3 regions of the Pseudarthrobacter sp. 05T312 genome follow, and region 1 is predicted to be linked to each of the others. Evidence: predicted binding sites of a transcription regulator. Region 1 holds the regulator's gene; each other region holds the start of a gene.
What was found. The regulator Rex, encoded in region 1, represses fermentation and respiration genes when NADH is low (regulators of the CRP and FNR family bind a similar motif). The targets are predictions, from matches to a motif close to CTTGTGAANNNNTTCACAAG.

Region 1 (7,229 bases):
CCAAGGGTCAGCGCGGTCAGGGCCAGGCCGCCTGCCGAAAGCAGGCTCCGGCGCGAGGGAAGGGTGTTGTTGCTCACTGCTAGGCTCCAGGGGTGCTGGCGGCACCGGGAAGAAGGGACGCCGCGGGCTCGCTGTACTCGACCCGCAAGAGCGAGCCGTCGTCGTCGAAAACCAGGGACGTAAGGGATGTCAGGGTGCACTCGCGCTTGCGCGGGTCGTGCCACAAGGGGCGGCCTTCGGCGCTCAGCCGGGCTGCCCAGATGGGCAGCTGGTGGCTGACGAGGATCGCCTCGGGGCCTGCGGCACCGAAGTCGCCGGCGGCCAGTGCGATGGCCTGCAGCCGCGCGTCCTGGACAGCAGCCGCTACCCGCGCCGCCTGCTCCTTGTACGGTTCGCCCCACGACGGGCGCAGCGGGTTGACCAGGCGCGGCCAGTGCTTCGGCCGGCGGAGTTCGGCCTTGGTGACCTTCATGCCCTCGAAGTAGTTTTCCGCTTCGATGATGCGCTGGTCGGTGTGGATCTGCAGGCGCAGCGCTTCCGACGTCGGCCGTGCCGTCTCCTGCGCACGGTCAAGCGGCGAGGCGGCCAGGTAGGTGATCCGGGCTCCGCGCTCGGCGCGCTGCCGGAAGTGGTCGGCCAGGGTGCGGGCCATCTCCTGCCCCAGATCGGAGAGGTGGAATTCGGGGAGCCGTCCATAGAGAACGCCGTCGGGATTGTGGACCTCGCCGTGGCGGAGCAGATGGACAGTGGCTTGGGGCATGTTTACCAGTTTCTCAAAGATGGCGTGCGATCCGAAATCTCCCGGACGCGCTTTCTACAAAGAGTAGAACTTAAGTTTCTGAAGAAATGTTCCGAAACCGGGAACAAAACATGCAAACGCATGTTTATACTGGATGCAGCAAGATAGTTGAGGCTTCAACCGATGAAGGTTCAACCGCAGGACTACAGCAGGCATTCACACCAAGGAGCAACATCATGGCACTTCCCGCAGACGTCACCACCGGCACCTGGACCCTGGACAACTCCCACAGCGAGATCGGCTTCACCGTCCGTCACGCGGGCATCAGCAAGGTCCGCGGCCAGTTCAAAGAGGCCGAGGCCACCCTGAACCTCGCCGAGAACGTGGCCGACTCCAAGGTCAACGCCACTATCAAGACCTCCAGCTTCGACTCCGGCGACGTCAACCGTGACGGCCACGTACGCGGCGAAGACTTCTTCGACGTTGAGAAGTTCCCGGAGATCTCCTTCGTTTCCAATGCAATCGTCCCCAAGGGCGACGCCTACGAGCTCCAGGGCGACCTCACCATCAAGGGCGTCACCCGTCCCGTGGCCCTCGAGACCGAGCTCCACGGCGTGGCCGTCGATCCGTTCGGCAACACCCGCGCCGGCCTCACCGCCGAGACCACCATCAGCCGCAAGGATTTCGGCCTCACCTGGAACGCCGTCCTCGAAGCCGGCGGCGTGCTGGTCAGCGACAAGGTTGCCATCAACCTCGAACTCGCCTTCATCGCGCCCGCAGCATAACTTTCACCACCCGGCGCACCCCGGCACCAGGCCTTTTCGGCCCGGTGCCGGGGTGTGCTGTTTAAATACGCCCTGCAGGCACGGTCGTGGGCGTGAATGCCGCCCGAATCACCCACATCTCCGCCTGCCGGGGGTACGGTGGAGCTAAGCCATGCTGGGGGGAAGGCTGAGGACCGATTCCCGGCAGCCTACCTGGATCCCGACCTGCAGAAGGAACGCCCATGAGTACTCCTCCCGTCCCGCCTCCCGCGCCCCAAGATCCCTACTCCGGCAATGACCAGTCCGGCAGCCAGCAGCCCGGACCCGAGCAGCCGCGCTACGGCCAGAATGCGCCCCAGTATGGCCAGAACGCACCGCAGTACGGGCAGAACCAGCCCCAGTACGGTTCGCAGCCGCCCGCAGCGCCGCAGTATGGCCAGAATGCACCGCAGTACGGTTCCCAGTATGCCCAGAATGCACCCCAGTACGGGCAGGCGCCGTATGGGCAGTCCCCGTACGGCCAGTACCCCTCGGAGCAGCCACAGCCGGCGGGAAGCAACGGCATCCCGCAGCTGGTGAACATCTCGTTCTGGCTGCTGATCGCGTCCGCGGTGATTTTTGTCGTTTCCGTGCTCGCCGGCCTCACCCAACTCGATGATCCACAGTTCCGGCAGGCTTTCGAGCAGCAGGTGAAAGCCAGCGGAGCAGCCGTCACGTATGACGACATCAAGAGCGTCATCGCCGGCACCCTGGTCGTCTTCGCGATCATCGGCGTCGCGCTCTACCTGCTGGTGGCGTTCTTCATCCGCAAGGGCAGGAACTGGGCACGCATCCTCGGAACCGTGTTCGCGGCACTCTCCGTTTTGGGCCTGTTCGGGGTCCCCACCTTCGGAACGCTCGGGACGGTCCTGGGCATTGCCGCCATTGTCCTGCTCTACCTCCCGGCCGCTGCCCCGTATTTCCGGAAGCAGCAGCCGTTCGCCAACCCCTATTCCGGCGGCTTCGGCAACCCTTACGGGCGGTAAAGCCTACGGCAGACTGCAACGGTGGCCCGGGATGTCCAGCATCCCGGGCCACCGCTTTTAGACCTGTCCTCAGGCCGGCTGTCCCGGCGCCTGCGCGCGTTGGGCGTGATAGGCCAGGATCTGGAGCTCGGTGGCCATGTCCACCTTGCGGAGGTTGACTCCCTCAGGGACCTGCAGCATGACGGGAGCAAAGCTGAGCACGCTGTGCACGCCGGCAGCCACCACCCGGTCGCAGATGCCCTGGGCCACGGCCGCGGGAAGGGCCAGCACCACCATGTTTGCCCCGGTGCGGTGGAGGACGGTCTCGAGGTCTGCCACGTCGCTGACCCGCAGCCATCCCACCTCGTTGCCCACCACCATCTGGTCCGCGTCGAAAATGGCCACCACGTCGAAGCCCCGCGATTCGAAGCCGCCGTAGCGCGCCAGTGCCTTGCCCAGGTTTCCGGCTCCAACGATGGCCACTTTCCAGTCATGCGTCAGCCCCAGGGCCGCAGCGATGTGGCGGCTCAGGTACTGCACCTCGTAGCCCACTCCCCTGGTGCCGTAGGACCCCACGTGGGACAGGTCCTTGCGCAGCGTGGAGGAGCTGACGCCGGAGGCTTCTGCGAGCGATTCCGACGAGACACGCTCAACCCCCTCGGCCAGCAGCGTGTTCAGGGCACGGAGGTAGAGCGTCAACCGGGCCACGGCAGCGGGAGGAATCTGCTTGGCCGGTGTGCCCGCGGCATCCGGAACGTCCGGCACAGGCTGGGGGGTTGAATCCAAGGACGTCACTGGCATCCCCCTACTTGGCCATGGCGCGCTGCAGGACGCGTTCCAGCCGGGCTTCGTCGATTTTCCAGAAGTCGCGCTGCACCCCGTCCACCAGGACCACGGGGATCTCTTCGGCGTAGCGCTCCCGCAGTTCGGGCTGGTTGTCCACCAGCTCTTCGCTCCACTCAAGGCCCAACGCGGCCGTGACCCGGCCGACGGCGTCGCGCGCCTCTTCGCAGAGGTGGCAGTCAGCTTTGGTGACCAGGACGACGCGGGGGGTAGCCATGGCTTAACGGTATCGCCGTTCGCGCGGTGCAGGTGACGCCGACGGCGCCGGGCGGGTGGATTGACTAGACTCAAGTCCATGCCCGAGGAGAAATACGTCGCCGTCGTTACACGGCCGGTTGCTGCGCCGCAGCCCGGTGAGGCGGCGTTTTTCGACGTGGACAATACCCTGATGCGCGGTGCCAGCCTCTTCCATGTGGCCCGCAAGATGCACCAGCGGGGGGCGTTCACGCTGATCCAGGCTGCCGGGTTCGCGTGGAAGCAGTTCAAGTTCGTGGCGCGCGGGGAAAACATCGACGACGTCCATGCGGTCCGCGATTCGGCCCTGACCCTCGCCGCCGGCATCACCGTTGACGACATCAAGGCGCTGGGTGAAGAGGTCTACGACGAGATGATCGCGTCGCGGATCTGGCCCGGTGCCAAGGCGCTGGCAGAACAGCACCTCCGCGTGGGCCGCCGCGTCTGGCTGGTAACGGCCACGCCCATCGAAGTGGCCACGGTGATCTCCACCCGGCTGGGATTGACGGGGGCCCTGGGCACGGTGGGGGAAGTGTCGGACGGCATGTACACCGGACGCCTGGTGGGAGACATCCTCCACGGCTCGGCCAAGGCGGTAGCCGTGCAGGCCATCGCGGACCAGGAGGACCTGGACCTCAAGCGCTGCTGGGCGTACAGCGATTCCTACAATGACGTTCCGCTGCTCTCGCTCGTAGGCCACCCGGTGGCCATCAACCCGGACGCCAAGCTCCGCCGCCACGCCCGCGACCGGAACTGGCCGGTCTATGATTTCCGCGCCGGCCGCCGCGCCGCCACCCTTGGTCTGAAGGCAGCGACCTTCGGCGGCGCCATCTACGGCCTCTGGAAAGGCTTCGCCCGCATCCGCGGCCCCCGGGCGTAGCCAAAAAAATGCCCGCCGCCTTGGAAGGCGACGGGCATTTCCACGCTGTTCGAAGTATCGCTACTTCTTGTTGCGGCGCTGGTGACGGGTCTTGCGAAGCAGCTTGCGGTGCTTCTTCTTGGCCATACGCTTGCGACGCTTCTTAATAACTGAACCCACGAAAGTTCCTTACAAACTAGATGCAGTACCTGCCTGATGGGGAATGTCCGTGGACAAAGCTACGAACTGAACAACTGACAGATTCTTACAATGACGTAAAACGTTCCTTAACAGGGTACCGCTTATCGGGAGCGGCTCAGGACAGGTGGCCTCAGGCGGTCTCGGTGTGGCCGTCCACAACAGCACCCTTGAGGTACTGTTCGACGGCGTTTTCGGGGACCCGGTAGGAGCGGCCGAAGCGCACCGCGGGCATTTCGCCGGAGTGGACCAGGCGGTAAACAGTCATTTTGGAGACGCGCATGACCTCGGCCACTTCAGCCACGGTGAGGAACTTCGCGTTGGAGAAGTTCTGTTCTGCCGACATTTCCCTATTTTCCTTTGCTGACGGATGGACAACAGTGACCCCAGGTACGTGCCGATGCGGTGTTCCGATGCTGAGCCATCCACCAACCACCTAAATAGATACTCTAGATGTTCATGTGGCAGATGTGAAAGTAGTGGCCTCCCCTATTTCGCCCCCTAATTCTGCTGCCGCCGCTTCCGCGCCGACGCCGCGAGCTGCTCCAGGACAGACGCCGAGACATCCCAGTCCATGCAGGCGTCCGTCACGCTCTGGCCGTAGACCAGTTCCGCCCGTCCCGCGGCGTGCTCCGCAACGTCCAGGTTCTGCGCTCCGCCCACCAGGAAGCTTTCCAGCATGACGCCGGCAACCGCCCGGGCCGCCACTCCCCCGTCCTCAAGCTGGGCACCGATCTCCAATGCGACCTCCGCCTGCCGGTGGTGGCTCTTGCCGCTGTTGGCGTGGCTCGCGTCAACGATCAGGCGGGGATTGAGCCCCTTGCCCGCCAGTTCGGTGGAGGCGCGTTCCACATCGGCCGCTGAGTAGTTGGGGCCCTTCCGGCCGCCGCGGAGGATGACGTGGGTGTCGGGGTTTCCTGCCGTTGCCACCAGCGCTGCCCGGCCCTCGCCGTCGATCCCCAGGAACGCCTGCGCCGCCCCGGCGGCACCGCAGGCATCGATGGCTACCTGCAGGGCGCCGTCGGTCCCGTTCTTGAACCCGATGGGCATGGAAAGCCCGGACGCCAACTGCCGGTGGATCTGGCTCTCCGTGGTGCGCGCACCGATGGCACCCCACGAGATCAGGTCCGCCATGTACTGGGGGCTGATCGGCTCCAGGAATTCGGTGGCGGTGGGCAGGCCCAGCGCGGTGACCTGCTGCAGGAACTGCCGGGCCGTGCGGAGGCCGGTGACCATGTCATGGCTGCCGTCCAGCCGGGGATCGTTGATCAGGCCCTTCCAGCCCACCGTGGTGCGCGGCTTCTCGAAGTAGGTCCGCATGACGATCAGCAGGTCTTCCTTGTGCTTCTCTGCCTGGCTGACCAGCCGCCGCGCGTACTCGAGTCCGGCCTTGGGGTCGTGGATGGAGCAGGGACCCACGATGACCAGCAGGCGGTCATCCACGCCGTCCATGATGGCGCGCACCTCATCGCGTCCGCGTTCGACGACGGCGGCGGCCCGGGCGTCCAGGGGCAGTTTGGTGAGGAGTGCCGACGGGGTGGGCAGCGGGGTGAATTCGCTGACGCGCAGGTTCGAGGTGGACTTGGTGTCGCTGGCCGGTGCTGCTGCTGTTGCGGTGCTCATGTTCGGGGTCCTGTTCCAGATGGGAAGCGGGCCCGGATTTCAGAACCCGCCGGAGAAACGGCGAAGGGCAGAGAATGATCTCTGCCCTGTTGGCTCTGAAGGAAGTTGGATGCGTGTCAGTTAGACGCGGGCTCCTCCAGAGCCAACGAAAAATACGCATACCAACGGTTAGTCATGGAAGTGACCATAAACCCGGCACACGGAGGCCGCAAAATCGGTTGCGTCACATTCCGGTGCACTCGCCTACCCAAGGAGCTTGCGCAGGAACTGCAGCTGCCGGATCCAGTGGTGTTCCTGGCCGCCTTCGTGGTTGTTGAATCGGTACACCTCGATCTCCTTGCCGGGAGTGCTGCCCGATGCTGCCGCGGAGCCATAGGCGTTGTAGCTGGCGAAAACCGTGGACGGCGGGCAGATGTCATCCATCTGGGCAGCGGAATACAGTGCCGGAACGGAGGCCCAGCGGGCCAAATTGACGCCGTCGAAATAGTTGAGGACCTTCAGGGCGGCGTCGTAGCGGTCCCGGTGCCGGGCGAGGAACTGGGCGATCTCCGGGTACGGGCCGCGTGGGGTGATGTCGATGGCACGGGGGAAGTCCTGCAGGAAGGGGACATCGGGCAGCGCGGCGATGACGCCGTCGAGCCGTCCCGCGGTGAGCCCTGCAGTGGCCACCACCAGGCCGCCTCCCTGGCTGACGCCCGCCAGCACCACCTTGGCGGGATCGACGGCGGGGTGTGCCTGCGCCGCCTCCACGGCGCGGAAGGCGTCCACATAGACCCTGCGGAAGTAGTAGTCCTCCCGGCTGGCGATGCCCCTGGTCATGAGGCCTGCGTGTGCCACGTCCCCGGCGGAGGGGTGGGGGTCGGGGGTGTCGCCCACCATGCCGCCGTACCCCTGGCCGCGGGTGTCCATGATGAAGTGGGCGTACCCGGCCTGCGCCCAGCGGGTGTCCTGGTTGGCCAGGCCCC
Region 2 (7,229 bases), on a different contig from region 1:
GCGGACGGTGCCCGGCGGCGCGGAGGACGGCGATGCCCTGGCCGTTTTGGACGAACAGGACGGTGAGGGCCAGCGGAACCACCAGTTCGAGCTGGGCGGCCCAGGTGAATTCGGGGGCGGTGAAGACCGGGGTGGCCAGGAGCGGTCCGCCGGGCGGCAGGTTGAACTGGCCGCTGGCCGCCACGGCGATGCCGCCTGCCACCAGGGTGCCCAGGACCGGCGGCAGGTACCTGCCAAGCCTGGGAACCGCGGTGAGGACCAGGAACGCAGCCACCATCGGGGCAGCCACGGCCGGGTTGTCCTGGGTGGAGGTGACGATGTCCGTGCCGAACTTCAGGAAGACCGCGGCCACCATGGCCATCACCAGCGGCATGGGCACCAGTGCCATGGCTTTGCGCACCACGCCGGTGGCGCCGAGGGCGAGGATCAGCACGCCGGAGGTGAAGAAGGCCCCGACGACTTCGGGGAAGGCCAGGTGCTGCAGGGACGGTCCCAGGAGCACCGTGCCGGGGATGGACCAGGCGAAGCCAAGGGGCTGCCGGTAGACCAGTGACATCAGCAGCGTGGCGGCCCCGCCGGAAAACAGGATGCCAAAAACCCAGGACGACAGCTGGCCCTGGGTCAGGCCGCCGGCCGTTCCGACGGCCAGGGTGACGGCGATGGGCCCGGACGCCGCGAAGATGAGTCCTATGGCTCCGTTGGAGACATAGGACAGGCCCAGATCGCGAAGAATCCGGCGGGGGCCCGCAGGCCGGACCCCCGGACGTTCCAGCAAGGGTTCCGGCGCCGGTACCGGCGGGGCTGGCTCGACGGAGCTGGCGGTCGGATGGTGGCGGGGGTGGCTCATCGGGGCTCCTGGCTGGGGCGGAAAAACCGGAAGCGCTCCGAAGCATCAGCTCCGGAGCGCCTCCGTGCGGGGGTATCTCCCAGTTTGCGTGCTACTTCTTCTGGCCCTGCTTTGCCAGGACGTAGTCATAAACTACTTCCTCGCCCTTTCCGTCGGTTCGGGGGCGGGGGTCCAGCATCAGTTCAGGCTTCACTGCCGAGGCGATGTCGTCGGCGTTGTGGGGATCGCCGGGGAAGTAGAGCTGCTGGGTGACCGGCTCGTAGCCCGGTGCGGACACCTTGATGTGGATGTGCGCCGGACGCCAGGCGTGCCAGCCCGCGGCACTGATCAGCTGCCCGCAGGCCCCGTCCGTGGGGATCTGGTAGGGCGCCGGACGCATCGTGTTGATCTCGAACCGGCCGTCGTCCGAGGCCTTGACGGTGGCGCGGAAAAGCCACTCGGGCAGGCCCGGGGCGTACTGGGAGTAGAAGCCGGCGGCGTCAGCGTGCCAGATCTCCACCTGGGCGCCCTGGATGGGGTTGCCGTCGGTGTCGGTGAACTGGCCGCTGAAGCGCAGCGGGGTGCCCTCTTCGCCGTCGCGCATTTCAACCGTAGCGGGCGTCTGGAGTTCCGGGGAGTTGGGAACGTAGTAGGGGCCTTCAATGGTGCCCACGGTGCCGGGACGGTCCTGGGAGTTGACGTCCTCAACGGTGTGCTCAAGCCAGACGTCGAGGAACAGCGGCCATTCACCGTCCGTGCCGACCTTGATCAGCCAGGCTTTGAGCGCGTTGTATTCCTCGTAGGTGACCTGGTGTTCCTCGACGATGTCGTTGGCGGCCTTGATCAGCGCGCCGGCCAGCAGGCTCACCCGTTCCTTGGATACGTCCACCTTGGAGAGCTTGCCCGACGCTGCGAACCGCTCGGTTGCCTTGGTGCCTGCTTCGACGGCGGTGCCTTCGTTTTCCGTGCGGCTGTCCGTTGGGGTCTGGGTCATGACAATGTCCACCTTCCTCATTGAATGGGGACAGGAAGGGCTCCTGCACCCGACGCGGGCTGCGGGGCCAGTGGTTGGGCCCTGCGCCGCACCGCGTGATGTCGGTCTCAATCGTAGGCCCGCAGATAAGGACGCTACAAATATCAACTAGGCGTCTTTTGAGTCATTATCAGTACATAAAGACACCCTTGGTGGAACCTAGGTATTTGCCTGATGTGAGGCCAATCACGAGCGGCAAGAATTGCTGGACAACGTCCGCCGCAGAAGCCTCTTCCCGAGTGGACCTCCGCCCATCCGTCCAGCAATCTCCAATGAAGGAGCACGCCATGACCGAGAACCTGATCCATGCCCGCGAGGTCCTTGCCGACGCCGTGATCGACGACCGCGAGAACGGCGTCATCCGGGCCAAGCGCGAGATCTTCACCGACCAGGAGATCTTCGAACTCGAGATGAAGCACATCTTCGAAGGCAACTGGGTGTACCTGGCCCACGAGTCGCAGATCCCCAACGTGGGCGACTACTTCACCACCTACATCGGCCGCACCCCCGTGATGATCACCCGGGACAAGGACGGGCAGCTGAACTGCCTGGTCAACGCCTGTTCGCACCGCGGCGCCATGCTGTGCCGCCGCAAGACGGACAACCGCACCACCTTCACCTGCCCGTTCCACGGCTGGACCTTCAAGAACTCCGGCGAGCTGCTGAAGGTCAAGGATTCCCGGAACGCCGGCTACCCCGAGACGTTCAACAAGGAAGGCTCGCACGACCTCACCAAGGTGGCCCGCTTCGAGTCCTACCGCGGCTTCCTGTTCGGCTCGCTGAAGGCCGACGTGCTCCCGCTCGAGCAGCACCTGGGCGATGCCACCAAGGTCATCGACTCGATCGTCGACCAGTCACCCGAAGGCCTGGAAGTGCTGCGCGGCTCCTCCACCTACACCTATGACGGCAACTGGAAGGTCCAGGCCGAGAACGGCGCGGACGGCTACCACGTCACGGCCGTGCACTGGAACTACGCGGCCACCACCGCCCGCCGCAGCGCCGGAGACTCCGCCAACAAGACCAAGGCCATGGACGCCGGCAAGTGGGGCAAGGTCAAGGGCGGCTTCTACTCCTACGACCACGGGCACCTGCTGCTGTGGCAGGAATGGACCAACCCCCAGGACCGTCCGCTCTGGGACCGCCGGGACGAGCTTGTGGCCAAGTACGGCGAGGAGATGGCGAACTTCATGATCAACATCTCCCGCAACCTCTGCCTGTACCCGAACGTGTACATCATGGACCAGTTCTCCTCGCAGATCCGCCACTTCCGGCCCATCTCCGCGGACCAGACCGAGGTGACCATCTACTGCATCGCCCCCAAGGGGGAGTCCCAGGAGAACCGTTCCAAGCGCATCCGCCAGTACGAGGACTTCTTCAACGCCACGGGCATGGCCACGCCGGACGACCTGGAAGAATTCCGCTCCTGCAACAAAACCTACTGGGCCACCAGCGCCCCGTGGAACGACATGACCCGCGGCTCCACCCACGAGATCACCGGACCGGATGAGCAGGCGCAGGCCCTGGGCATGACCCGGGTGATCGCCTCCGGCGTGCGCACCGAAGACGAAGGGCTCTACCCCATCCAGCACGGGTACTGGAAGGAAGTCATGGACCGGGCCCTGGCGGAGGAAGAGGAGCGTTCCGCCCTGGAATCCGTTCCCGTCACCGCCTGAGAGAGCCCGCCGCAACCACAGAGAGCGCAGAACCCATGACCAACCTGACCCACACCGCCCCGGCCCTGAAGACCGCGGAGGAGATTGCAATCCTCGAAACCGTCCGGGCGTTCCTCTACCGGGAAGCCCGCCTGCTGGATGACCGCCAGTTCGATGAATGGCTGGAGTGCTACCACCCGGACTCCGAATTCTGGATGCCGGCCTGGGACGTGGACGACCAGCTGACGCAGGACCCCCAGAACGAGATCTCCCTGATCTACTACGACAACCGCGGCGGCATCGAGGACCGGGTGTTCCGGATCAAGACCGACAGGTCATCGGCCACCTCCCTCCCGGAGCCGCGCACGGGCCACAACATCACGGACGTCGAGGTGTTGTCGAACGACGGCGGCACGGTGGAGGTGCGCTTCAACTGGTTCACCCTTTACTTCCGCTACAACACCACGGACACCTACTTCGGCACCAGCTACTACACCCTGGACCTCTCCGGCCCGCAGCCGGTGATCCTGAAGAAGAAAGTGGTCCTGAAGAACGACTACATCCACCACGTGGTGGACGTCTACATGATCTGACCTGCCCGCAGCCGGCGCCCGGGACGAACGGGCGTCGCACGGCAGCTCCCACCCCTGTGCCCGACGGGCACGCCCCAACTTTTCCCCGGACGCGACGACGCGCCCGCCCAGTCAGGAGGACCCCATGGGCCACAAAGTAGCCCTCAGCTTCGAAGACGGCGTTACGAAAGTCATCAAGGTCGGCGACTATGAGACCGTCATGGACGCGGCCTACAAGGCGCGCATCAACATTCCGTCGGACTGCCGCGACGGCGCCTGCGGGACCTGCAAGGCGTTCTGCGATTCCGGCTCCTTCGACCCGGGCGACTTCATCGACGACGCCATGACGGAGGAGGAACTCGAAAAGGGCTACCTGCTCACCTGCCAGGCCGTCCCGGAGTCTGACCTCGCCATCCAGATCCCGGCCACGTCCGAATCGGCGAAGACGGCGGCCGCGTCCTTCACCTCCACCATCAAGGAGCTCAACCGGCACACCGACACCACCGTGTCCTTCACCCTTGAGGTGGAGAACCGCGACGCGCTGGCCTTCCTCCCCGGGCAGTACGTCAACCTCAAGGTCCCCGGCACCGACGCCGAGCGCTCCTACTCCTTCAGCAGCGGCCCCGAGGTCCAGGACGCGTCCTTCATGGTCCGGGTGACCCCGCAGGGCGCCATGTCCGAGTACCTCCGCGACCGCGCCGCGGTGGGCGACACCATCGACTTCACCGGCCCCTACGGCTCCTTCTTCCTCCGCGAACCGAAGCGGCCCCTGCTGCTTCTGGCCGGCGGCACCGGGCTGGCCCCGCTCCTCTCCATCCTGGAAAAGCTCGCCGAAAACCCGCCCTCCAGCCCGGTCCACCTGATCTACGGGCTCACCCGTGAGGCGGACATCGTCGGCCTGGACTGGCTCCGCGCCTACGAAGCGAAACTGCCCGGCTTCACCTGGGACTACATTGCCTCCGAGCCGGGCACCTCCGCTCCGCACACCGGCTACGTCACCCAGATCATCGAACCGAAGCACCTCAACGACGGCGACGTGGACATCTACCTCTGCGGCCCGCCGCCCATGGTCAACGCAGTCTCCAAGTGGCTGGACACCGAAGGCATCAAGCCAGCCAACTTCTACTTCGAACGTTTCGCACCGAAGGAAACCACCGGGGGCGACGCCGAAACGGGTGCCCCGGCTCCGGTTGAGAAAATCCAGGCCGAAGGCGACACCATGACCCGCGGCGAGGCCGTGTCCTCGCTGGAGACCGGCCGGCTGGATTTCCGCAAGGAGGACAGCTTCGCCCAGCTGGACGCCCGCATGGGCCTGGAGCTTGCGGTCAGCGAACTGCTGCTGGGAAGGCTCAGCGGGGAGCAGCTGCGCCAGTTCCGCCGCCTGGCCGAAGCCACCACCGGTTCGGTGCAGGAGGGGAACATCACCGATCCCGACGAGTTTGCACGCACCAACGAGGAATTCCACGAGTACCTCTTCACGATCTGTGACAACCCGATGCTCCTCGAGTCCTACCGCCGCCTGGACGTCCACGCCCAGATGGCCGCGGCCTTCGAAGCCGGCACGCCGATCTTCGAGCGCGTCACGCAGGACCACCTTGACGTCGTCGACGCCTTTGAACGCGGGGACAAGGCCAGGCTGCGCGAAGTCATCACGGCCCACGCCCAGGACGCCAAGGGAACCATGGTCGGGGCCATCGACGCCAAGGCTGCCCACTGATGGCTGCGCCGTACGCCGGGCAATACGTGACCCCGGGCAGGTTCGGCGGCAAGGTCGCCGTCGTCACCGGGGCTGCCCAGGGAATTGGCCAGAAGGTGGCTGAACGCATCGGCGCCGAGGGCGGCGCCGTGGTCCTGGTGGACCGCGCGGACCTGGTCCACGACGTTGCCCGCGGCATCGGGGAAGCCGCCAAGGCATCGGGTTCAGGAGGCTCGGCCACGGCCGTCACTGCGGACCTGGAGACCTTCGCCGGCGCCACCCAGGCCATCAAGGCCGCGCTCGCGGCCCACGGACGGGTGGACGTCCTGGTCAACAACGTGGGCGGCACCATCTGGGCCCGCCCCTACCAGGAGTACGACGAGGACAAGATCGAGAAGGAAATCCGCCGCTCGCTCTTCCCCACGCTCTGGACCTGCCGGGCAGTCCTGCCGGCCATGATCGAGCAGGGCTCCGGCACGATCGTGAACGTCTCCTCGGTAGCCACCCGGGGAATGCACCGGGTGCCCTACGCCGCGGCCAAGGGTGGCGTGAACGCCCTGACCCAGTCGCTGGCCATGGAGGTGGCCGGGGACGGCATCCGGGTGGTGGCCACCGCCCCGGGCGGCACGGAAGCCCCGCCGCGGAAGGTCAAGCGCGGGCCGGACGCCGAATCCGCCACCGAGAAGGACTGGTACCAGACCATCGTTGACCAGACGGTGGAGTCCTCGTTCATGAAGCGCTACGGCACCCTGGACGAGCAGGCGGCGCCCATCGTGTTCCTTGCCTCGGACGAGGCGTCCTACCTGACCGGCAGCATCCTCCCGGTGGCCGGCGGCGACCTGGGGTAGGGGCAGGTGCTCGACGCGCGGCACCAGGGGCGCCCGGGCCGCTCCGATAGGATGGCGGCCATGACAGCGGGCTCCACCCAGGGCGAGATGGCGGAGGACTTCCCGCTGGCGGGCCGGGCCGCGGCGTTCGAGCAGCTGCTGGAAATCCTCCGCACCGTCCGCAAGGGCAAGGTGGGCACCGTGGTCCTCTCCGGACCGTCCGGGTCCGGCAAAACCGCGCTCCTGGAACTCTTCCTTGACCACTGCCGCACGGCAGCCCGCGGCGTCCGCGTGCTGTCCGCCATGGGGGACGACTGGGAAGCCCAGTTCGCCCTGGCCGGCTACTCCCAGTTGATGCGGACCCTGCCGCTCCGGACGGCAAAGGATTACGACGGCGGCCCGGCCCCCGCGCCGGGGCCCGTCGCTTCCCTGACCCCCGACCAGGTGGTCAACTACGCCTCCACCCTCAGCACCCATCTCGAAGGCCTGCAGACGCACGGCAGCGTGGTGGTCGCCGTCGACGACGTCCACAAGCTCGATGAGGAGAGCCTGCGCATCCTCACCTTCGTTATGCGCAGGCTGCACGACAAGCGGGTCCTGTTCCTGCTGACCCTCAACCCTGT
Region 3 (7,229 bases), on a different contig from region 1:
GCCTCCCGGATCCAGCGTGATGAAGCACGGCTCAACAGCGGCACCGGCCTGTCCAAGGACCTGGTGGCTCTGCAAAAGGACATTGCGTCGCTGAACAAGCGGCGCTCCGACCTTGAAGACGTGGAGCTGGAAGTCATGGAGCGGCTGGACTCGGTGCGGGAACGGCAGGCGGCGCAGCAGCAGATCGTCGATGACATCCAGGGGTCCTTTGGAACCATCAGGGCCGAACTCGATGCGGCCCTCGCCGACGTGGAAACCGAAGCGGCGGGGCTTCGTGCCCAGCGCGGCGACTTTGCCCAGGGCCTGGACGCGGGCCTGCTGGCAGTTTACGAAAAAACGCTCGCGAAGCGCGGGGTGGGTGCCGCGCGGCTCTTCCACGGCACCTCGGAAGCCTCTGGCATGAAGCTCAGCCCGGGCGACCTCGCCGAGATCAAGGCAGCTGCTGCCGACGACATCGTTTTCTGCCCCGACTCCGGGGCCATCCTGGTCCGTTCGGACGAGTGGTCCTAAACAGCCCACAGGCATCCTGCCGGGCCGTCAGCCCGGCAGGATGATGTTCAGGGCGTGCGGCTTGCGGGCGGTGCCCGGCACCAGCTCGGCCTCCCACCGTTCGCGGGCTGCCTTCAGAAGGTCCGACGGCGCCCCAGGGGCCTTTCCACGGCGCACCAGCAGGTGCCGCGCCAGTTCACCGCGGGTGTGCTTGGCGAAGTGGCTCACCACTTTCCGGACTCCTCCAGTCTCGGTGAAGACGTTGACCGTGACGGTCTGCTCCGCCGGCGGGGCCCACGCCGCCGCATAGGTGCTGGACCGGCAATCCACCAGTAAGTGTCCCCGGGCTGCGGCGCCCAGGGTATCGCCAAGCTGTGCCTTCCAGAACGGAGCCAGCCGCCCGACGTCGGGCAGGGCAGTTCCCATGGACAGCCGGTAGGCGGGAACGCTGTCGCCAAAGCGCAGGGCCCCCCACAGCGCCGAGATCACCAGGACGGACTCATCGGCCTTGCGGCGCTGCACCGGCGTCAGGGTGCGGTAGCCCAGGGCGTCGTACAGGACACCCGAGTAGATGCTGTGGGCAGGGGCCGCCGGCTCGGCGTGCAGCCGGGTATTGCGCTCGACGTCGTCCCGCAGCGATGCCCCTACGCCCAGCAGGGCGAGGGCATCCTGGTGTGCGCTGACGGTGCCAAGGGCCTCGAGGATCTTGGCGCGGTACGGGTTGAGCTCCGGGAAGCCCAGGGCGGTCCAGTCGACGGCGGGACCGCGGAGCGCGGGCGTCTTGCCTTCGGAAGGGGGAAGCAGAATCAGCACCGTCCGATCCTACCGGCGACAAAAGCGGCCGGTAGCGCCGGTACACTGGGAGCCGGATGGGACAGCCAGACGGCCGCGCGCCACGCAAGTGGCTCGAGGAACGTCCGGGCTCCGCAGGGCAGGGTGGTGGGTAACGCCCACTCGGGGTAACCCGCAGGCCAGTGCCACAGAAAACAGACCGCCTGCATTTCCGGCTCCGGCCGGGAAGGGCAGGTAAGGGTGAAACGGTGGTGTAAGAGACCACCAGCTTCCCGGGTGACCGGGAAGGCTAGGTAAACCCCACCCGGAGCAAGGCCAGACAGGACACGTTCGAGGGCTGCCCGCCCGAGTGTCCGGGTAGGCCGCTGGAGGGTGCCGGCAACGGTACTCGTAGATGGATGGCCGTCGCTCCCTCGCCGGCAACGGCAGGGGAGAACAGAACCCGGCGTATCGGCTGTCCCATCCATAAACCGCGTTTGACCACGGGCAATGCGTCGGGGATCCTGAACCGTGCCCGTAAATCCTGAAACTCGTCCCGCACCGGCAGCGGGCATTCCCGGCATCCGTTCCCAGGGCCTGGCGCTCGCCGGATTCCTGGCCCTCTCGGCGCTGGCCTGGCTGCTCTCCTCAGTCCCGATCATCCTCAACTCGGGCGGGTGGTACGCAGGCTCCGCGAAGGCGCCGTGGATGCCGCCGTCGTGGATGTTCCGCAGCACGTGGATGCTGCTGTACGCAGGCGTGGCCACCGCGGCGTGGCTGGTCTGGCGCAAAGGCTGCCTCGCCGGCGGCACCCGCTCCGGATACGTAGTCCAGTTGCTGCTCAACGCCGCCTGGCCCGTGACTTTCTTTGCCCTGTACCCCATGCTCGGGGCCGTGGCACTGTGGGCGGCCTTCGCAGTCATCTGTGCCCTGACCGCAACCCTCGCGTTCCTGATCCTGAGGTTCGGCCCGGTGGACGCCACCGCCGGCGGCCTGGTGCTGCCGTACTTCTCCTGGATGGTCTACTGCGCCAGCCTGAACCTGTACTCCGCCATCCACAACTGAGGCGCCCGTCACGGCGTCTTTCCCGGACCGGCCGCCATGTGAGTGATTTCACGCAGCCCGAGCGTGTTCCCTGGACTGTGCCAAATTAGAATGGATCCCGGACGCAGGAGTTCTACCGCCGAAAGTTGCGTCCGCAACCGGCGGTTTTTCTTTGCACGCGATCCAGGTGCCTGGGGGCCATCCCTGCAGGTGCCGGTGCCCCTGGACATCATCAGGTGGCCTACATCCGTGTACGAAGACGTACACGGCTGAACCGAGGAAGGTATTTCTGTGAGCCAGACGTCTGATTCTTGTCTTGATACGTGGATGGGCCGGGAGGCCCTCGCCGAGGCCATGATCCCCGTGATCGGCAGGCTGTACCGCGAAAACAACGTGGTGACCAGCATCCACGGCCGGAGCCTGATCAACAAGTCCACCATGAACATCCTCAAGGCGCACCGCTTTGCGCGCCGGATGAGCAAGGACGAACTGCTCCTGGAGGACACGGCGCCCCTGCTGAACACGCTGGCCGGACTCGAACTCGGTGCCGCCGCGATCGACATCGCCCGGCTGAACCAAAAATTCAAGGAAGAGGGCAACGGCGCCACCCTTGAGGAGTTCCTCCGTGCAGAACTCGCCGAGATCGTGGGCAAGCGGGGCGGCGATGACCGCACCAGCACCGACGTCGTACTCTACGGCTTTGGCCGGATCGGGCGCCTCCTGGCACGCCTCCTCATCGAAAAGGCCGGTGGTGGCCACGGACTGCGCCTGCGCGCCATCGTGGTGCGCCGCGGTTCGGACAATGACCTCTCCAAGCGTGCCAGCCTGCTGCGCCGCGACTCCGTCCACGGCTCCTTCGAGGGCACCATCCGCGTGGATGAGGCCGCCAACACCATTACGGCCAACGGCGTCCAGATCCAGGTCATCTACTCGAACGACCCCGCTACGATCGACTACACCGCTTACGGGATCAGCAACGCCCTGGTAGTGGACAACACCGGCCGCTGGCGCGACGCCGAAGGCCTGTCCCAGCACCTGCAGAGCAAGGGTGTGGCCCGCGTCCTGCTGACCGCACCGGGCAAGGGCGAGCTGAAGAACATCGTTCACGGCATCAACCACCGCGACATCACGGACTCCGACAAGATCGTGTCCGCGGCATCCTGCACCACCAATGCCATCACCCCGGTCCTGAAGGCCATCAACGACAAGTTCGGCGTGGTCCACGGCCACGTGGAAACCGTCCACTCCTTCACCAACGACCAGAACCTGATCGACAACTTCCACAAGGGCGACCGCCGCGGCCGTTCGGCAGCGCTGAACATGGTGATCACCGAAACCGGTGCCGCCAAGGCCGTGGCCAAGGCCCTGCCCGAACTCCTGGGCAAGCTCACCGGCAGCTCCATCCGCGTCCCCACCCCGGACGTTTCGCTGGCCATCCTGAACCTCACCCTCGAAAACGGCACCACCAAGGACGAGGTCAACAACTACCTGCGCGAGATGTCGCTGCACTCGGACCTGCGCAAGCAGGTCGACTACATCGATTCGCCCGAGGTTGTCTCCACCGACTTCGTGGGCTCGCGCCGCGCCGGCATCGTGGACGGCCTGGCCACGGTGTCCACGGACAAGAACCTTGTCCTCTACGTCTGGTACGACAACGAGTTCGGCTACAGCTGCCAGGTGGTCCGCGTCATGGAAGAGATGGCAGGCGTGAACCCGCCGTCCTTCCCCGCCAAGGAAAGCGCTGCCGCCCTGGCAGCCATCGCAGTCTAGTAACGGTCAGGTCTTTCCCGGCTGGTTCACTGGAATCAGCCGGGAAAGCGGACCACACTGGTGGCATGGACAACGAATCGACACTTCAGCACGAAACCACCCTCGAGCACGCACTGGACGTGGCCAAGGCCAACCATAAGGAAGCCGTGCGCCTGCTGGAACGGGCCAGGGAGGCCCACAAAACCGGTGACGTCACCGATGACCGGGTGCGCCAGCTCGAGAGCCTGCTGGCCGTGGCGGAAGAAGACCTTCGACGCGTCACCAGGGAACAATAACCCGGGGGAGTCCCCGGCGCTGTGACCCATCACTCCTCCTCAACAGTGTGGATATCAGCGGCCGGGCGTGCCCTTTGTCCTAGGCTCTTGGGGTGCCCGACTTTCCCTTCCCGGCGTCAGCCCCGTGACCATCAGCTGGTCTGCCTACCGCCGCGCACGCCGCCGTTCCCGGCAGGCCTGGGCGCTTCTCGCCACCGCCGCCGCAGCAATTCTCGTGGCCCTGGTCTGGTTCTTCACCACCGGCCAGTTCGCGGCAGCCGGACCCGCGGCAGAGGGGCCCACTGAGGCGCCGGTCTTCGACGCCGCCTGGATGAAACCGGTCCAGGAGCCCAACCCGGTGCCCCCGGGCAGCGCCGTGGCAGCCCTTGATGGCCTGGCCGTGAAAGGCAGGGCGCCCAACACCGGCTACAGCCGCGAGGCCTTCGGCCAGGCTTGGCTTGATGTCGACCGGAACGGCTGCGACACCCGCAACGACATCCTTCGCAGGGACTTGGCCGGCGTTGTGTTCTCCGAGGGGTCCGCCTGCAAAGTCACGGCCGGGCATTTCCAGGAACCCTACACGGGCCAGGACGTGGACTTCCAGCGCGGATCCGAGAGCAGCCGCGCCGTCCAGATCGACCATGTGGTGGCCCTGGGCGACGCCTGGCAAAAGGGAGCCCAGCGCCTCACGGCCAAGGACCGCCAGAGCCTGGCCAATGATCCGCTGAACCTCGTCGCAGCGGACGGCGCCGCCAACCAGCAAAAAAGCGCGGGTGACGCCGCTACCTGGCTGCCGAAGAACATGGCAATCCGCTGCCATTACGTTGCCCGGCAGATCTCCGTCAAGGCCGCGTACGGGCTGTGGGTGACGGCGGCAGAGAAAGACGCCATGCGGCGCGTCCTTGCCTCCTGCCCCCAGCAGCAGACCATTACCGCAGGCTGACCGGACGCCGCCGGGACAGGGTCAGTGGCCAAAGGGGTCCGGGTCCACCCCGGGCATCCAGGTCAGCCCCGGCACGCCCCAGCCGTTCTTCTTTGCCTGCTTCATGGCTTTGCGTGAATACCGGTCCATCAGCCGGTTGACATACAGCTTGCCGTCGAGGTGGTCGTATTCATGCTGGATGACCCTGGCGAACCAGCCCGTGGCCTCGAAGCGAACAGGTTCACCGAACCCGTCGAAGCCTTCCACGCGGGCCCATTCTGCCCGTTTGAGCGGATACTGTTCACCCGGGAAGGAAAGGCAGCCCTCTTCCTCCTCGTCGGGGTCGGGAGCAGCACCGGAGACTTTGGACAGTGTCAGGACGGGATTCACCAGGACGCCGGTCGGGGGAGCGTCGTCGTCGTTCGCATACTTGTAGACGAAGATCCGCTTGCCGACGCCGATCTGCGGGGCGGCGAGGCCCACTCCGTTGGCGGCGTCGTTGGTTTCGAACATGTCGGCAATCAGGGTGCGCAGTTCGTCGTCGAAAACTTCCACCTCGGCGGCGCGGCGGTGCAGCACAGGCTCGCCCCAGATGGTGATTGGCAGAACAGTCATATCAGTAGTCCTTCGGCTTCGCGGTGTCCCCCGGCTGCAGTGCATGTACCCGGTGGGGCACGAAAAAGGAGGCCGCACCGGATATCCGGTGCGGCCTCCTCTGTCGACGGCTGCATGTGCCGCCCCGTGAGGGTGAGCGACGGGGGTTGAACCCGCGACCTCCTGGACCACAACCAGGCGCTCTGCCAACTGAGCTACGCCCACCATGTGCCTCAAGGGGAATCCACCGGAGCGGCTCCCTGGAAACGCAACTCAAATAGCTTACCTGCTCGGAAGGGGTGCTTTGTCCACTTTCTGCGTTTTGGGGCAAAATTTCACGAAACGTGGCGCAGATTACTCTCCGGAGCCGCTTCCGGCGTCGGCGTTGGCGATTCCCCTGGCGATCTTCTGGGCGGTGGCGCTGTCGGGCCCGGGGGTGGGGACGAACACGGCTTCACGGTAGTACCGGAGCTCATCGATGGAATCCTTGATGTCTCCCAGTGCGCGGTGGCCGCCCTTTTTCGCCGGGGACTGGAAGTAGGCCCGGGCGTACCAGCGGCGCGAAAGTTCTTTGATGGTGCTGACGTCGATGACCCGGTAGTGGAGGTGCTCCACCACGGCGGGCATGTCGCGGGACAGGAACACGCGGTCGGTTCCTACCGAGTTCCCGCCCAGGGGTGCTTTGCGCGGGTCCGGTACCCAGGCGGAAATGTACTCCATGACCGCGGCCTCTGCTTCCGCCATCGTCTTGCCGTGCGGCAGTTCCGCCAGCAGCCCGGACCTGGTGTGCATGTCCCGGACGAAGTCGGACATCTGGGCCACGGCGGCATCGTCGGGTTTGATGACGACGTCAACGCCGTCGCCAAGGATGTTGAGCTCCGAGTCTGTGACCAGTGCTGCCACCTCGATCAGGGCGTCGTTCTTGATGTCCAGGCCGGTCATTTCGCAGTCGATCCAGACGATTCGTTCGTTAGATATAGGCACCGGACCAGCCTACCGTTACACTTCCGGGCACCCTGCCGATGCTAGGATTTCGGGTACGCGGCGGGTCGCCCTTCCGCCCTGAATCCTGTTCCGGCTGGCCTGCGCGGCCGCCGGGTGAACCGCGGAAAACGCATGAAGATTGGACGATCCTGAGATGACGGCGCCTGTGCCCGCAGCGGGGGAGATGGCGGCGGACGGCATTGCCGGAGCGGGCAGTGCCGAGGTGGACAATCCACGCTCACCCCTGCTTGCCGGTTTCCTGGGCTCCCTGTCCATGATGATCGGCTCGATTGGCGTGGGCTGGCTGGCTCCTGTCTCGGAGCTGCGCCGCATGCCTGTGTTCATCTGGATGCGGACCGAAGCCCCTGGAGTAGCGCTGTCCATTGTCCTGGTGGCCGTGG

Region 2: a site for Rex is predicted at 2,033-2,052, ahead of benA (benzoate 1,2-dioxygenase large subunit). Genes of this name have one in related genera too.
Region 3: a site for Rex is predicted at 2,361-2,380, ahead of AC1DIP_RS08995 (glyceraldehyde-3-phosphate dehydrogenase). Genes of this name have one in related genera too.

The regions. Positions count from the first base shown of each region.
Region 1 is NZ_JBFTLY010000012.1:93,547-100,775, reverse strand. Features, by position in the region: gene AC1DIP_RS15380 (redoxin domain-containing protein) at 1-77, opposite strand, end outside; gene AC1DIP_RS15375 (histidine phosphatase family protein) at 80-760, opposite strand; gene AC1DIP_RS15370 (YceI family protein) at 976-1,524, shown strand; gene AC1DIP_RS15365 (hypothetical protein) at 1,746-2,528, shown strand; gene AC1DIP_RS15360 (redox-sensing transcriptional repressor Rex) at 2,598-3,302, opposite strand; gene AC1DIP_RS15355 (glutaredoxin family protein) at 3,313-3,567, opposite strand; gene AC1DIP_RS15350 (HAD-IB family hydrolase) at 3,646-4,464, shown strand; gene AC1DIP_RS15345 (30S ribosomal protein bS22) at 4,525-4,623, opposite strand; gene AC1DIP_RS15340 (helix-turn-helix domain-containing protein) at 4,775-4,987, opposite strand; gene AC1DIP_RS15335 (3-deoxy-7-phosphoheptulonate synthase) at 5,143-6,264, opposite strand; gene AC1DIP_RS15330 (acetylxylan esterase) at 6,508-7,229, opposite strand, start outside.
Region 2 is NZ_JBFTLY010000002.1:371,580-378,808, reverse strand. Features, by position in the region: gene AC1DIP_RS05855 (benzoate/H(+) symporter BenE family transporter) at 1-847, opposite strand, end outside; gene catA (catechol 1,2-dioxygenase) at 939-1,820, opposite strand; gene benA (benzoate 1,2-dioxygenase large subunit) at 2,147-3,532, shown strand; gene benB (benzoate 1,2-dioxygenase small subunit) at 3,568-4,104, shown strand; gene benC (benzoate 1,2-dioxygenase electron transfer component BenC) at 4,229-5,800, shown strand; gene AC1DIP_RS05830 (1,6-dihydroxycyclohexa-2,4-diene-1-carboxylate dehydrogenase) at 5,800-6,627, shown strand; gene AC1DIP_RS05825 (AAA family ATPase) at 6,688-7,229, shown strand, end outside.
Region 3 is NZ_JBFTLY010000004.1:271,395-278,623, reverse strand. Features, by position in the region: gene AC1DIP_RS09015 (CT398-like coiled coil hairpin domain-containing protein) at 1-510, shown strand, start outside; gene AC1DIP_RS09010 (YaaA family protein) at 538-1,302, opposite strand; RNA gene rnpB (RNase P RNA component class A) at 1,360-1,747, shown strand; gene AC1DIP_RS09000 (TspO/MBR family protein) at 1,792-2,325, shown strand; gene AC1DIP_RS08995 (glyceraldehyde-3-phosphate dehydrogenase) at 2,596-4,074, shown strand; gene AC1DIP_RS08990 (hypothetical protein) at 4,140-4,349, shown strand; gene AC1DIP_RS08985 (HNH endonuclease family protein) at 4,474-5,271, shown strand; gene def (peptide deformylase) at 5,293-5,865, opposite strand; tRNA gene AC1DIP_RS08975 (tRNA-His) at 5,997-6,069, opposite strand; gene orn (oligoribonuclease) at 6,199-6,828, opposite strand; gene mptB (polyprenol phosphomannose-dependent alpha 1,6 mannosyltransferase MptB) at 6,983-7,229, shown strand, end outside.